Linked DNA regions of Alkalihalobacterium alkalinitrilicum. Each later gene encodes a partner of the first gene's protein in a complex. Links are inferred from orthologs where the notes say so. Each region holds a gene or a part of one and is shown on either strand. Other genes may lie near its edges.

What was found.
Region 2: the proteins of mciZ (region 1) and ftsZ are in contact, whole or in part, in a crystal structure (PDB 4U39), measured with the Bacillus subtilis proteins. The link is inferred for Alkalihalobacterium alkalinitrilicum from one-to-one orthologs.

Annotation. Positions count from the first base shown.
Region 1 is NZ_KV917368.1:2,272,431-2,280,627, reverse strand. What follows is about bases 2,266-4,979. They hold mciZ (Z-ring formation inhibitor MciZ), read right to left. Parts: upstream 3,832-4,979; coding sequence 3,700-3,831; downstream 2,266-3,699. Other genes in these bases: BK574_RS10640 (endonuclease Q family protein), read left to right, coding at 4,479-4,979; BK574_RS10645 (NUDIX domain-containing protein), read left to right, coding at 3,928-4,473; BK574_RS10655 (DUF3866 family protein), read left to right, coding at 2,624-3,703; BK574_RS10660 (TlpA disulfide reductase family protein), read left to right, coding at 2,266-2,459. Outside these bases: BK574_RS10670 (CobW family GTP-binding protein), read left to right, coding at 1-801; undecaprenyl-diphosphatase UppP, read right to left, coding at 881-1,711; more of BK574_RS10660, read left to right, coding at 1,911-2,265; more of BK574_RS10640, read left to right, coding at 4,980-5,639; spoIIM (stage II sporulation protein M), read left to right, coding at 5,714-6,361; fur (ferric iron uptake transcriptional regulator), read left to right, coding at 6,475-6,939; BK574_RS10625 (YqzK family protein), read left to right, coding at 7,183-7,413; site-specific tyrosine recombinase XerD, read left to right, coding at 7,444-8,197. UniProt on the Bacillus subtilis protein: Blocks Z-ring formation in the mother cell during sporulation by inhibiting the polymerization of FtsZ. Binds to the minus end of FtsZ and functions as a filament-capping protein. At high concentrations, is capable of both capping and sequestration of FtsZ.
Region 2 is NZ_KV917368.1:5,342,971-5,351,234, reverse strand. The notes cover bases 188-2,968. They hold ftsZ (cell division protein FtsZ), read right to left. Parts: upstream 2,262-2,968; coding sequence 1,113-2,261; downstream 188-1,112. Other genes in these bases: ftsA (cell division protein FtsA), read right to left, coding at 2,303-2,968; spoIIGA (sigma-E processing peptidase SpoIIGA), read right to left, coding at 188-844. Also shown: more of spoIIGA, read right to left, coding at 1-187; more of ftsA, read right to left, coding at 2,969-3,580; BK574_RS25915 (small basic family protein), read right to left, coding at 3,836-4,195; BK574_RS25910 (DUF881 domain-containing protein), read right to left, coding at 4,203-4,919; BK574_RS25905 (DUF881 domain-containing protein), read right to left, coding at 4,916-5,629; BK574_RS25900 (cell division protein FtsQ/DivIB), read right to left, coding at 5,613-6,392; murB (UDP-N-acetylmuramate dehydrogenase), read right to left, coding at 6,509-7,426; murG (undecaprenyldiphospho-muramoylpentapeptide beta-N-acetylglucosaminyltransferase), read right to left, coding at 7,637-8,264. UniProt on the Bacillus subtilis protein: Essential cell division protein that forms a contractile ring structure (Z ring) at the future cell division site. The regulation of the ring assembly controls the timing and the location of cell division.

The DNA.
Region 1 (8,197 bases):
GAACAGATGGTTGAAATGCTGAACGGTTGTATTTGTTGTACCATTTCTGCTGATATGACAAGGGAACTTTCACTTTTTTTAGAAGGAAATGAAGATGTGGACATTCTTTTTATTGAAGGAACAGGAGTCGCTGATCCTGCTGAAATAGTCGAAGCTTTGACCCACCCTACTTTAATAGATAAAGTAAACCTAGTCTCAACGATAGGTATGGTAGATGGGAGCAAGTATTTAGAATATCAGAGTATATTTTCAAGTTCAAAAGAAATTAGAGAGATTTTGAAGAGACAAATTAGCTCATCCTCTCTAGTCATACTGAATAAAGTCGATTTAATAAAAGATAAAGAGTTAGTAAAAGTGAAAAAAAAGATCGAAGCCCTCGTTGATGAACGAGCAGAATTTGTTGAGACAACACACGGTGAAGTAGATCAAGATGTCCTTTTAAAGAAAAGGGTATTAAATCTGAATTACTCGGTTTCTTCTGATGGTGATCATCATCGTCATGATAATAATAACCACCACCATCATCATATGTTTGAGGCAATCACGTTAAGAGATATACCAGCTGTGAATCGGATCCATTTTGAAAACTGGCTAAAAAGTATGCCAGAAGTAGTAAGGAGTAAAGGAATATTACAATTTGATGAAACGCCAAAAACATTTCAATATCAATACGCATCAGGCCAACTTATGTTAAGTCACATAAAGGATCAATTAACCGTTAAACCTTGCATTATTTTAATAGGAAACGAATTAAATGGTGAAGAAATTAGAAGAACCTTTCAACAGTTAGTTGGTAAATAAAATAAGGTTGCAAAGAAAGACGGACACAGCTGTGTCCGTCTTTCTAGCTAAGGCCTATCCAAAGGTCAGCGCTTTTTCCTTAAATATCCATAATGGTTTCAGGATTAATAAATAGGGCAACTAGGATGGCAACAATAAAGCAGTAAATTGCAAAGTAAAATAGCTTGCTTTTCTTTAAGAATTCAATGAGCCAAACAATTCCTAACCACGAAAAAATAAATGTTGCTATAAAAGATACTATGAGTGCTGGGGCACCGATCGCACTAAACATTCCTGAACCGATTTCGTCTATGGCAAGGACTGACGATCCAAGAATAACTGGGATGACTAGTAGGAAAGAATAACGTACCGCAGTATCTCTACTCAATCCAGCTAATAGGGCAACAATTAATGTTGCACCAGATCTTGAGATACCAGGGAGTACAGCAAGCGTTTGACCTAAACCAACAACAATCGAATCTTTAAATGTCATATCCTCTTCTGTTCGTGAACCGTATTTGTGGAACCGTTCAATCAAAATAAGTGAAAGGCCTGTAAAAGTTAAGGCAGCTGCAATAAAATAAGGGGTCTTCATCGTGTCACCAACAACGTCTTTTAAAACTAGACCAAGCCCGCCTGTAATTCCTGTTGCAACAATGATATAAATACCAAAGAAGAAATGGACTTTATTTTCCTTAGAGCGATTCCCTAAATATTTAAAAAAGCCCGTTAATACATCAATAATGTCTTTTCGGAAATAAATGATTACAGCCAATATTGAAGCCATATGTAAATAAATTTCAAAGGCTAAACCAGGAAATGTATATCCAAAAATCATTTGTGTAATAACGATATGTGCTGTACTTGATACTGGTAGAAATTCAGTGATTCCTTGGACGATACCAAAAATTAATGCTTCGATGATAGACATAAAAAGCCCCTCTCTTCATATAACCAAAAATAAACTAAGCCGAATTCATTCTAGCAAATACTCACTGATTAATAAAGAATAAAATTATGAAAAAGTTTCAGAATGTAAGGAGATTGTCACTCTCTTATTATATATAGATGCTTAAACCGTGATATGATATAAAAAGATGGAAAGTTCGGATAGAAATGAGGTAATAGGATTGAAGAATAGACGATTGATCAGTATTTTAACTTTAATAATAGCTGTTGGGTTAATTATTTTTGTAATAGCTACAAATAGTGAAAAGGCATTAGGTGTGGACAAAGGGTTAAAAGCGATCGACTTTACTTTACCTGTTTGGGGAGAAGAAGGCGTAGAGGCGTCTTTATCTGATTATGAAGGCAACATAATTATATTAAATTTCTGGGCGACTTGGTGTCCTCCTTGTAAGGATGAAATGCCAGATTTTATGCAGTTTCAAGAAGATTATGGTCAACTTGGTATCGAAGTAGTAACTGTGAATATGTACTATTACGAAAGAAGAGCCACAGTTGAAGAAGATATAAAAGAATTTATGGAAGAAGTTAATGTTACGTTACCGACGTTACTCGATATTGAAGCTGTAGTGAATGATACGTATCAACCACCAGGTTTCCCGATGACGTACATTATCGACCAGGACCGTGTGATCCAACAAGTTGTTCGTGGAGAAGTCAATTACGAAATGCTCGAACATTTAGTGCTACCAATTGCTAAGGAGGCTGATTAAATCAGTCTCTTTTTAAGTTTTTGAGCCTACTTCAATACTATAGAAGTCAGTTAGCTTACCAACATATAGGGATAGACACTTAATGAATCTGCACACATGATACATATTTTGTTAAATACTGGATATGATAATAGTGGTGCTTTCTATGATGTAGGAGTGTTGTTATGTATGCGGATGAGGTAGTTTTTGTTAAGAGGATTATTTATGAGGACGATAGTATACAATTATTAGAAACATCAGGTGGCTCGGGTAGAGCGTTATTATATAGAAATTTCTTTCCAAGTGTACAAGAAGGGAAAAATGTAATTGTCAATGTAACAGCCACTTTACTTCACTTAGGAACAGGTGGTTGGGACATTGTGAAATCTGTTCCCGATACATTACCTTATCAGGAGGTGACTAGTAACGGGCATATTATGAAAGCAAGATATATGCCAAATCAACATAGTGTACTTTCTGTTGAAGCACAAGAAAGCGAAGATCATGCTCTGTTTCAGTCGACGTTTAATTTAGAGGGAAAACCAATTTTGTTAGCAGAATTACATAGTATGATTCCACTGGTCTATGTTCTTATGAAAAAAATTGATCCAAATGTGAAATTATCGGTCATTATTAGTGATGAAGCAGCATTACCTCTTATGTTAAGTGAACATATGAGAATTTTAAAGAAGGAAAAAGATTTTCATTCCATTACAGTCGGACAGGCGTTTGGTGGAGAGTTTGAGGCGGTAAACTTAATTACTGCATTGCAATTTGCAGTTCAAAAATTGAAAAGTGATATCATCATGATTAGTCTTGGCCCAGGAGTTGTTGGGACAGGTACGGTTTATGGATTTAGTGGCATGGAATTAGCTAATTGGGCTAATATCGTCAGTAGTTTAAATGGGCAACCTGTATGGGTTCCGCGAGTATCTTTTAAAGACCGTCGAGAACGACACTATGGAATTAGTCATCATACCATCACCCCACTAATGAAATTTACATACACTAAAAGTATTGTTCCCTTACCGCATCTAGCGAATAGCCACTATCATGTCCTTGCAGAACAAGCTGACAAATTAAAAGAAAAGCATATGGTTAATTGGGTAGAACAGAAAGATTTCAAGCCGATATTAGAAGCAGCTCTAGAAAGTTATCCTAAATCAATTACAACGATGGGGCGAGCGTATAATGATGACCCAACGTTTTTTTATTCGGTTGCGGCCGCTGTTTATACTGCATATCATATAAACACATTAGATTAGCGTTTGGAAATATCATTTCGCCATTGCTCAATGGTCTCATATTTTTTCATATACTGTTTTAGGATTGCATTAATTTGCCAGCTTTTCCCTACTAACGTAACACCTTGACTCGTTACATAAACCTTCATAAAATCACCTCCTGTAATTGTTCGCATCATGAAGTAGAAATGGCTATGATAGACTGTATGAGAGACTCAAATTGTTTAGAACTTGGAGGAGATTGTATGTCAAAACAATTCTATGAAAAAACACTAAAATCTGAAACTTTGTATGAAGGAAGAATTATTGATCTTGTTCTTGAAGATGTAGAGTTACCAAACGGTAAAATGAGTAAACGTGAGATCGTAAAACATCCAGGTGCAGTTGCGATCATTCCTGTGACCGTAGAAGGGAAATTGGTGCTGATTAGACAATTTAGAAAAGCGTTAGAAAGAAATATCGTTGAGATCCCTGCAGGGAAATTAGAAGTTGGGGAAAAGCCTGAAGTATGTGCAATGAGAGAATTGGAAGAGGAAACGGGCTATAAGACTAATCATATGGAAAAAGTGATTTCTTTTTATACATCACCTGGCTTTGCAGATGAGTTTGTCCATATTTATTTTACTAATCAGCTTGAGCAAGGAGTTGTAAATCCGGATGAAGATGAGTTTGTAGAGAAATTAGAAGTGACGGTGGAAGAAGCTGAGAAAATGATCTTAACGAATGAGATTTTCGATGCAAAAACAGCATATGCTGTTCAATGGTTAAAATTAAGAAACCAAAATAGGTGATGTAATTGCAAGAGTACTTTGTGGATTTACATATTCATATCGGAAGAACAAAAACAGGGAAACCAGTAAAAATTACTGCATCGAAATTATTAACTTTACCGAAAGTTATTGAATTTAGTAAAAAGATAAAAGGATTAGACATGATTGGGGTTATCGACTGTCACTCCCCAGAGGTGTTAGAAGAAATACAAGATTATATACGGGATTACTCCGCTGAAGAAGTTAGTGGAGGAGGTATTCGGTTTCAAAATGGGATTTTACTAATCTTAGGATCGGAATTAGAAATATATAATGAAAATTGCGATGGTCCATTTCATGTATTAACGTATTTTCCTACTATAAAATCAATGAAAAAATTTAGTTATTGGCTTTCCGAACGAGTTACAAATGTAACATTAAGTACTCAAAGAGTTTATGAAAAAAGTGAAGCAATTCAATTGAAGGTAAAAGAATTGGATGGTTTGTTTATCCCTGCTCATGCATTTACACCCCATAAAGGATTATACGGAAAAGGGGTAAAAAAGAGTCTAACGGAAGTGTTTCAACTGAATGATATCGACGGAATTGAACTTGGATTAAGTTCTGATACAAATCTAGTAAAAGATATTGCGGAATTAAATACCGTTTCCTTCTTATCTAATTCAGATGCTCATTCGTTAGAAAAAATCGGCCGAGAATATCAATTAATTAAGATGAAGCAAGCGAGTTTCAGGGAACTCCAGTTCGCGCTACATCAAAAACAAGGGCGACATATTGTAAAGAACTTTGGTTTAAATCCACGGTTAGGTAAATATTATCACACATGTTGTGAATTATGCTTTACTAATGTGCAAGATGGCAAAGTCTGCCCTAATTGCTCAAGTAGGAGAATTACGAAAGGTGTATTTGAAAGACTACAGGAGTTGGCTAATCCTAACGATAACACTGGTTTACGGCCACCGTATATTCATCATATCCCCTTAGAATTTATACCAAAGCTGGGACCTAAAACGTTAATGAAATTAAGAGATCGCTTTGGAAATGATATGAGCATTATTCACGATACGAATTACAATGAATTAAGGGAGGTCGTCAATGATGAAATTGCAAAGATGATCGTACTTAGTCGTACAGGGGGGGTGTCCATTTCTGCAGGGGGAGCAGGGAAGTACGGCAAAATCGAATAAAGTTAATAGATTACAGTCATAGACCTCTATTAAACATCATAGATTGAACTAACAGGTGTTTAGGAGGGGCATATATGAGAGGGAAACGTAATCGCTTTGGACAAGTTGTAGCTAGTCATATAGATGAAAATCGCTCTATTTATATTTTTACGATTATATTATTTTTGATGGGGATTATATTTGGTGCCATTGTCGTAAACAGTTTAAGTCTTACTCAAAAAAATGATTTATATTTGTATTTAAATCAATTTTTCGGGCAAGTTGCAGATGGCCAAATTGCCGAATCGTCTGCAATGTTTACGCAAAGCTTTGCCCACTATGCAAAGTATGTTGGGTTAATGTGGATCCTAGGGTTATCAATTATCGGACTACCAGTAATCCTCATTTTATTGTTTTTAAAAGGAGTTGTCGTAGGGTTTACTGTCGGCTTTTTAGTGAATCAAATGGGAATGTCAGGGTTTCTCCTTTCTTTTGTTTCAATCATGCCACAAAATTTTGTGCTTGTTCCAGCCTTTATTATAGTAGGAACTGGTGCGATTTCATTTTCATTAATCATGATCCGTAACCAGTTTATTAAGAGGAGCAACCAACCTATTTTCCCTCTCTTTACAAAATATTCAATGTTAATACTTTGCGTAGGTGCTGTACTTGCATTAGCTTCGGCCTTCGAAGCGTATGTATCTCCGTTTTTGATGAAAGTAGTAATTAATAATTTTATGTGATTATTAAATTATAATAATTATAGTTAGTTATTGATAATGACTATCGTTTGACACCTTTAATTGGAAACATTATAATATATACAGATTAGCGTGTTTTCAGGGGGGGTAAACGAGTGGAGAAAAGAGTAGATCGAATAAAGAAACAACTTCATTCACAAAGTTATAAGCTAACACCACAACGAGAAGCAACAGTTAGAGTTCTTCTTGAACATGAAGAAGATCATCTAAGTGCTGAAGATGTTTACCTTCTAGTAAAAGAAAAGTCACCAGAAATAGGTTTAGCGACGGTCTATAGAACGCTAGAGTTATTGACTGAACTAAAAGTAGTGGACAAAATTAACTTTGGAGACGGTGTTTCACGTTATGACTTAAGAAAAGAAGGTGCAGACCACTTTCATCACCATTTAGTTTGTATTGAATGTGGTTCGGTGGATGAAATTCAAGAAGACCTTTTAGGTGATGTTGAGAAAATTGTAGAGCTTGATTGGAATTTTCAAATAAAAGATCACCGACTGACTTTTCATGGGATTTGTCATAGGTGTCATGATCATAAACCAACTGAAGAAAACAATGACTAACCCTTTTACTTACCTAAAAGGGTTTTTTTATCCAAAAATGTGTAACAATTGCAATTGGATTTTCTTGAAATTCAACAACTGTTTTTAATATTTTTACTCCAAACCAAAAAGTAGATTTATTATTTTTTACAGAAACTTGTACTTATAAGGTATAAACGTATTTTATATTGGCATACCTTGTAATAAAAGAGTTGTGTATAGATGATAAACGTTTTTATAGTGGTGGTTAGGAGGTTGGGTTAAATGAATTCATGGTTTGAAGCCATTTGGAATACATTTAAAGTATTCGTGTTATTTATGGGATGCACACTTTTGTTCTATTATGGTATTCTATGGGTAAGTGAAGAATATGAAAGCTATCATAGATATGATGAGCCTAAAGGTAGGGCTGTAAAAGTCATTCAAATGGAGCAAATGAGTGAACAGCCAAGTTGGTTTGATAGGCTCTTACTTTTCTATCATTTTGGAGAGTAAAATTACTATTATTGGATAGGGGAAATGGCCATGCTAGAGCATATTGAAGAGTTTATCCACTATAGTATGGTAGAACGTGGACTTTCAAATAATACGATCGAATCTTATCGAAGAGATTTAAAACAGTATATAAAGTATATGAAAGAAGTAGAGCAAATGAATGCGATTGAATTTATTGATCGTAACGGAATATTAAACTATTTATATTTCTTGAAAGATAAAGGAAGAGCGGATACGACGATTGCTAGAACAATTGCCTCAATTCGCTCTTTCCATCAATTTTGTCTAAGAGAGAAAATCTCTGATAAAGACCCTACTGTACATATTGAAACACCAAAGGCGCAGAAACGGTTACCTAAAGTTCTTTCTACACACGAAGTTGAGGCTTTGCTTGACACGTCTAATGGTAACTCTGAACTAGATCTTCGAAACCAAGCGATGTTAGAAGTGCTCTATGCGACGGGGATTCGTGTATCTGAGTTATGTCAGCTTGAATTACAAGATGTACATATTACGATGGGGTTTGTTCGCTGTATTGGTAAAGGAAACAAGGAAAGAATTATTCCTCTCGGGTCAAAAGCTAGTGAAGCATTTGAAAAGTATCTAGCAAATTCTAGGTCCAAACTATTAAAAAAAGACAATCATCAAAAAGTTTTTGTCAATCATCATGGAAAACCATTAACAAGGCAAGGGTTTTGGAAGGTATTGAAAGGATTAGCTCAAAAAGCAAACATAAAAAAAGAATTAACCCCTCATACATTAAGACATTCTTTTGCTACACATT
Region 2 (8,264 bases), 3.1 Mb from region 1 along the record:
TCATATCGTTAATCCCAATCAGTACTTTCTTAACAAGATGCTGTTCATCGGCCGTCGTCACTCTAACATAATCTGGCTTAATTGCGACCATAAATTGTTGATCTTTCCCTACGACTCGATATGGTATAATTCTAATTCTTTCTGCTAATGGATGTTTCATCTCAAAAATTCTTTCTAAATTTTCATAATAGAGAAGTAGTTCAATTTCATCAGTATTTAGCATAGAATGTAATGCATCCTTTTCTATGACCATAACAGGGGCTCTAGTAATAGGATCATGTAATTGATTCCCACTATCGACGAGACCTTTCAGTTCTATCGTTTCTTGACCAATTGAGATTTCAACAGTAACGACTTGTTCATAATGAATTTTTCTAGTCTCAACTTGTTTTAACTGATGTTTTGAGAAAAGCCAGACGAGTGGAAAACCAATTAACACAAATAACCAGCTAAACGTACTACCAAACCCTGACGTTTTCGTAAACATGACACCATCTAAAACTTCAAACTCAGTTTGCCAAAAGAAATGAAGCGCAAATAAGCCTCCTCCCGTCATAAAAGTTACAAAGTAAAACATAAATAAGTTTTGAATAAAATAGATCAATCGGTGAAACCCAAAGGCAATTAAAACAATGGCCATTGAGTATAAAAATTTCATCCATGGTTGATAAAACAAATGACCAAATGGTGTAAACATCAAAAAAACGATTAGTGACGCAAATAGAGCTGCTAGGAATAACCGCCATATATGTACCGTTCTTTTTAGTGTTATTGCAGTTATCCAAATTAAGAGAAAGTCAATACATAGATTAAGAACCCAAATTACATCCAAATAAATGGTCATTGCATGTCCTCTCAATCGCAATTTGGTAATGTTTAGCCAAGTATATATCAAATTCTATTTATAAGTCTGTCAGTTTATGACGAGATAAAATAGTTATTTTGATAGATTTTCACATATACTGTCAAAGTAACATATTTACGATTTGACAATATTTTTTATGAATAATAATTTTCAATAATAATAAAATCATTTGTCTCCCATTCCATATAAATCGTTAATCTTTTTAGGTAAAAAAAAAAGTTGGCTCATAGGCCAACTTCTTTTTCATTTACTTTGAACGTCTTTTTCGATTACGTAAAAACGTTGGAATATCAAGTGTATCCGCTTGTTCAGGTTGCTGAGCTTGTGGATTAAATCTCGGCTCCTTCACTTCTTCTTGCTTTGGTTGTGCTTGTGTAGTTGTAGCCTTTGGTTGTACCGAAGGACGTTGCAACTGTTGTCTGTTGTTAACCGTGTTACTTTCACTATCTTCAAATCCCGTTGCAATTACTGTAACAACGATTTCATCTTTTAAGTTCTCATTAATAACAGATCCGAAAATCATATTTACTTCAGAGTCTGAAGCAGCAGAAACAATTTCAGCAGCTTCATGAACTTCGTATAAACTTAAGTTTGAACCACCTGTAATATTCATTAATACCCCTTGGGCACCATCTACTGAAGTTTCAAGTAAAGGACTTGAAATGGCCTTCTTAGCCGCTTCCGTAGCTCGATTTTCACCTGTTGCAATACCAATCCCCATTAGCGCAGACCCTTTATCAACCATAATTGTCTTCACATCTGCAAAGTCTAAGTTAATTAGCCCTGGAACTGCAATTAAATCGGAAATACCTTGTACACCTTGACGAAGAACATTATCCGCTTCACGGAACGCTTCTAGCATTGGAGTATTTTTATCAACAATTTCCAAAAGGCGATCATTAGGAATAACAATTAATGTATCAACTTTCTCTTTTAAAGCGTCGATACCACCACCAGCTTGTGTCGAACGTTTACGTCCTTCAAACGTAAATGGTCGCGTTACAACACCTACTGTTAATGCTCCTAATTCTTTAGCAATTTCAGCGATTACTGGTGCAGCACCTGTTCCTGTACCTCCACCCATGCCTGCTGTAATAAACACCATATCAGCGCCTTTTAACGCTTCTTCAAGTTGCTCTCTACTTTCTTCTGCAGCTTTTTTTCCGATATCTGGATTTGCACCTGCACCAAGTCCGCGAGTTAATTTACCACCTAATTGTAGCTTGATTTCTGCTTTCGATAAATGCAAAGCTTGTGCATCTGTATTTACAGCGATAAACTCAACGCCTTGTAAACCATTTTCGATCATACGGTTAACAGCGTTACTTCCGCCACCGCCAACACCGATGACTTTGATTGTCGCTAGTTGTTCCATATCCATTTCAAACTCTAACATGTAAGGTCCTCCTAATTCATCATGTATGCCGTAAATCACGATTATTCAAAGAATACTTTAAACCAATTCTTCACCTTTTTCATACCTTCTTTATCCTCTTTCGCCTTAGGAGCTGCTTTTTCCTTCTTAGGATTCGTCTTTTCTCCTTGATTCAAGTCAGAAACCGAGGCTGCAACTTCTTTTCCTTGAATTTTAACATTACGATAAGCAAATTGGATTAATCCAACACCCATTGTATATTGAGGTTCACGAACACCAATATAATCAGGTATAGCAATTCTTACATTACTTTGTAACACTTCACGAGCTAATTCTAAAACTCCTGGAACCATAACTGCTCCTCCAGTAAGTACATAGCCACCCGGTAAATCACGATACCCTAACCGATGAACTTCTTTTTCAATGAGTTCAAATATTTCATCCATTCGTGCTTCAATAATGTGTGCAATATCATACTGCGAAAATTCATCTTGATCATTACTTCCGATAACAGCCACTTTAAACAGTTCTGCATCTGATGCTTCATCAATGTAGGCATGTCCATACTTTAATTTAATACGTTCTGCTTCTTCACTAGAAGTACGTAACCCAATCGCAATATCATTCGTAACATGGTCTCCGCCAATCGGTATAACAGAAGTAGTTTTCAGTGTCCCTTGTTCAAAGATAGAAACAGTAGTTGAACCACCACCAATATCGACAAGGCCTACTCCAAGACTTTTCTCATCTTTAGAGATCGCAACTGCACCACCTGCAAGTGGTTGAAGGCATATGTCAGCAATTTGTAAACCAGCTCGCTCTACACACCGCAACAAATTATGTAATATAGTTTTGGATCCAGTGATAATAGTGCCTTCCATCTCTAACCTTACACCGATCATTCCTCGTGGATCATTAATTTCATCTAAACCATCAACGATAAATTGACGTGGAATAACGTCAATGATTTCACGTTCTGGTGGAATTGATACCACTTGGGCTGCATCGATGACTCGAGCGATATCTTCATCACCAATTTCACGGTCAGGGCTAGAGACAGCAACCACACCATGACAAGGCTGTAACTGAACATGATTCCCATTAACACCTACTATAACTTGCTTTATCGATAAACCGATCATGCGCTCCGCTTGATCGACAGCTCTCTTAATTGATTTTACAGTTTCATCAATATCTACAATGGAGCCTTTCTTTATCCCATGGGACTTCGTATTTCCAACACCAATGATGTTTAGTGTTCCATTGGCCATTTCTCCAATGATAACTCTTACATTGGATGTACCGATGTCTAAGCTTACATAAATATCATTGTTGTTCATCTGTGGCACCTCCTTTTTATTCTGTATAGCATAAAAACACTGCTATATTTTTAACTGAAACTTCTGTGATTATCAATTGCGTTAACGATTAAAAAGTTCTAGTGAGAGAATATGAAGAGAAATTCATCTAACTATAAAATAATTCAACATTAAATGTAGTTTCCCTTTTATTTTTTTTGTTTTTCTTTACATTTCTCACTTTTTTTTCAAAAATCCTCTTGTTTTCATAACTTAAGAGAACCATTATATCGTTTTCTAAGCCTTGTTTTCATTCCTTCTTTCGTTCCAATTCGACAACAACATCCGACGTATAACTGCAATATTATTGAAAAGTCTTACACCGAAAGCAAATATTGCTGCTAAATATAAGTCTACACCAAGATGAACACCTAGAAAAGCTAAACCTGCAGCAAGAAGGATATTAAAAAAGAAACCTGTTAAAAAAACATTGGAATCAAAGCTGTGTTGTAAATGAGCACGTATTCCACCGAATAATGTATCTAATGCAGCTAATACCGCAATTGACAAATAGTTGGAATACTCATCAGGTATACGAAACTCTGTAAAAAATCCTAAAATTACCCCTAAAATTAGACCAATAATTGGTAACCACATCGGTCAGTTAATCCTCCTTCATTTGCTCCATATACCTCACCCTTGGTGTATCATCAAAAGCTGGTAATTCAAGATAGTTAATTGGCGTAGACGTTAATTTTAAATTATCAATTTCAAAATACTCTACTGATTCAGAAACGACCATTTCATTATGAAGTTTTTCAGCATCGTTTGATATAACTTTTATTTCTATAGGTAATGGTGGAAGTCTCCTATTATTAACACGAGTTACTCCATTTACTTCTCGAAAGGCAGTTGTTGAAATAATTCTTTGATTACCGATCGCAATCTCTTTAGCTCCATTAAAATTTAACTCGTTAACAAGAAAACGAAGTAAAACTGGAGATACTGAGTGCCTTTGATTCCCAAAAAATTGATCATGATATAGGGGCTCGATTATAAGGATAATTCCTTCACCCGATACTTCTGTTAAACCCGCTTCTTTTCTTAGACTATCAATTTGGTCTTCCATTACGTTTTCAACGTTTTCCTTATGGTCATTTAACGAAACTTCATATTGATCTATTAATGAAGCATATTTATCAATTTCTTGTACTAGTTGCTGGTGCTTGTCCTGTTCTGCACGTAATTCTTTACGCAATTCTCGAATATCTCTCGTATCCCTGACTACAGGTTCTTTTGTTGATTGAAATTGAATTGCTAACATAAAACCAATAATAAGAGTCACAATCATAAAAATGACTTGTTTACTCAATGATGTCACCTGCTTTCAGATAAGTAAGGTTCCATAATAACTTCATTTTTTTGTTGCACCCTTACTTCGATAAGATCATTCACTAACTGGTCCCTTACTCCACCAGGTAATGTCATTGAGCCTTCTAAACTTAAAGAATCTCCTATGGCCGTAACTACAAATGGCGCATAAGACGTATGACCATCAATATAAATAACAGGTCCAATACATTGAATAAATGAATTGTGCGATAGACGGTGCCCATTAATCGCAACAGCTTCAGCGCCAGCGACTAATAATTCTTGAACGACTTTATGAACATGTTCTTCATGAACAATATAATCATTAGGGTTAGCTCCATCGGGAACATATGAATTGTCGGCTAATGTGACTTCAACTCCAGGCCCATTAACTTTAACAGTACCTACTATTTTTCTCAATCTGTCTAAATCCTCAATTAAAGAGGCTACTCTAACTTCTTGTTCTTCCGTTAAATCTGCAATTTCAGCTTCAATTTCTCTTAGTTGAGCTTGGTACCCTCGTAAGTCTTCTTGTAAATTACGGTTGACTGCTTGCTCTAGTATAATATTATTACGTAATTCATCTTCATGTCTCCATTGGCGCTGTGAGATTGGATTTGTATCTTGATGCTCATTAGCAAATTGATAAGATAATGCTATGATAAACCCCGTTACCAATAAGACAAGGGAAAGAATAACGTGTTTACCCCTCACCTTCACCTTCTTCTTCCTCCTCAACGTCAAACTCTTCGAAATAAGGAGTCATCCTCATATGGATAATCCCTATCTTATTTGGGTCTATTTCTTTAACAATTGAAGGATAAGGTGCAATTTTATCGGAAAAATCCCGAACGGTTGAATGCACTTCATGCCCATCATTCATAAAAACAATAATTCTTAGTGGATCGGCTTCCGTAGGTGTATAGTAAATTTCTGAGATTCTATTAAAAAGTCCATCGGATAACTTTGTTAGTTCAGCTGCTAGCTCTTGGGCAACTGGTCCAGGTTCCCAGTCTCTTAAGATAGGAGCATCTACTGGCATTACATTAGGGGGTAATTCCTCTAAAAAAGCCCCTGTACTTAAAATCGGATAATACTTTCCTTCTTGGTACATATACGCCACTCGTTGATATTCAACGATATGGATTTCAATCTTATTTGGAAACTTTCTTGAAATGTCTGCTGACTCAATTTCCTTTAAAGAAACTATTCGGGCAATTACTTCTTCTTTATCAAGTTGCCAAATGCTTGTCCCACTACTTAATTTCGAACTATTGACGATTATCTCTTTAGGTAAGTAATCATTTCCGTGGACTTCGATCGTCTTAATGTGACTTAACGGAGATTGAAAATATATTACTAAGAGGATGAGTAAAAAAAAGAAAGACAAAAAGAAAATTAATCTTCGGTTCGCTCGTTGCTTTCTTTGTTCCTTTAACTTAGGAATTCTGTCGTTGATGGTAATGACTTTTTCATCAGCCATAGTCCAACCTCCATTATACACGCCCATATTTCGAAAACGGCATAAAAGATTTATGCCGTTTCATTTTGAGAATTGTGTTTACATCTTTGTATTATAGCACAAAACAACGGATTTGCTCAGTCGTTGTTTTCTTTTTTTCCTACAATCTCAACTTCTGTTTCTATTTCTACAGCGAACTTCTCACGTATTGTGTTTTTTATATGTTGAATAAGACTTAGTACATCATCTGCCTTTGCATCTGCAACGTTCACAATGAAGTTTCCATGCATGTCTGAAACTTGAGCACCACCTAATTGAAATCCTTTTAACCCCGCTTTTTCAATTAATTGACCAGCATAATTAGGTAAAGGGTTTCTAAAGACACTACCAGCACACGGGTAATTCCACGGTTGAGAAACACGTCTATAATCTTTATTTTTTTGCATCACTCTCACAATTTCGTCACGGTTTCCTGCTTTTAGTTGAAAAGTCGCTTCAACACAAATTCCATTTTCCTTTTGTAATTTAGACGTTCGGTAAGAAAAGTCTAATTCTTCGTTTGTAAGCCATTTCATTGTGCCATCCTCAAATAGAATATGCGCCTTCGATAAAATTTGCGATATATCAGATCCATGAGCACCTGCGTTCATAAAAACAGCACCACCGACCGACCCAGGAATCCCGCTAGCAAATTCTAATCCTGAAAGGCCTTTTTTACTTATCACCATGGCCAGTTTGATTACTGAATAGCCACCACCGACGGTAATTTCCTCACCGTCAATTTCAAGGTGACTAATTCCGTCTCCTAATTTGATGACAACTCCCTCAATTCCTAGATCACTGACAAGTAAGTTTGAACCTCTTCCAATAACACGCCAAGGGATATTCTCTCTTCGAATAATCCCCATTAACTTCTTCAATGCTGCTATATTTTTAGGCTCAACTAATACTTCAGCTGGGCCACCGATTTTCCAAGTCGTATGATTGGCCAACGGTTCCTGGACGAGGACTTTACCAATATCTTTATCTCTAAGTTGCTGAATAAACGGTTCCATCGTCTTATATCTCCTCACTTCTTAAGAAAAGCACCAACACTGCCACGAAGGGCCAATGCGATGTCTTTTCTATTCTTTACTTTGACCATTTCAATGGTTTAATTTAACAATCCTTCATTTCAAATTACTATAATATATGCTCCTGCCTAATTAGCTGTGTTTCATAAATATAGTAAATAATATTAGTACTTATATATAGCAAAATAAAGGTTATTTTTTTGCCAATTCGGCTAGTAACTCTACAAAATGTTCCGCAGCTTTAGGCATTCCAAGAGAAAGAGCTGCTTTATGCATTTCTTCCCATTTTCCAGTCTTTTTAAAAATGGAATCAATATCTTCAAGCAATACTTTCCCACTCATTTCTTTTTCAAGAAGAACAATTGCAGCACCTTTTACGCTAAGTGAACGCGCATTTTTTTCTTGATGATTATTTGTTACATATGGACTCGGAATTAAAATGCTTGGTAATCCTAACGCTGTGATCTCAGCTAAAGTTGTCGCACCTGCTCTTGCCACAATTAAATCTACACCAGCTAATACTTCTGGCATGTTATGAATAAACGGTTTTATAATGACATTATCAGGGTTTCCTTTCGCTCTCACTGCTTCCATTACCTTTTCATAATGAACTTGCCCCGTCACATATAAAAACTGATAATCGAAGTTTTTCATTTCGGGTAACACTTCTAAAAAAGCATCATTAATCGGTTTCGCTCCGCGGCTACCACCAACAATTAATATAGATTTTTTCCCTTCTTTTAGTCCAACAGACTCTCGACCACGGTTTGCGTCTGTAGAGATAACTTCTGAGGCTCGAGGATTTCCTAAATACACGGTC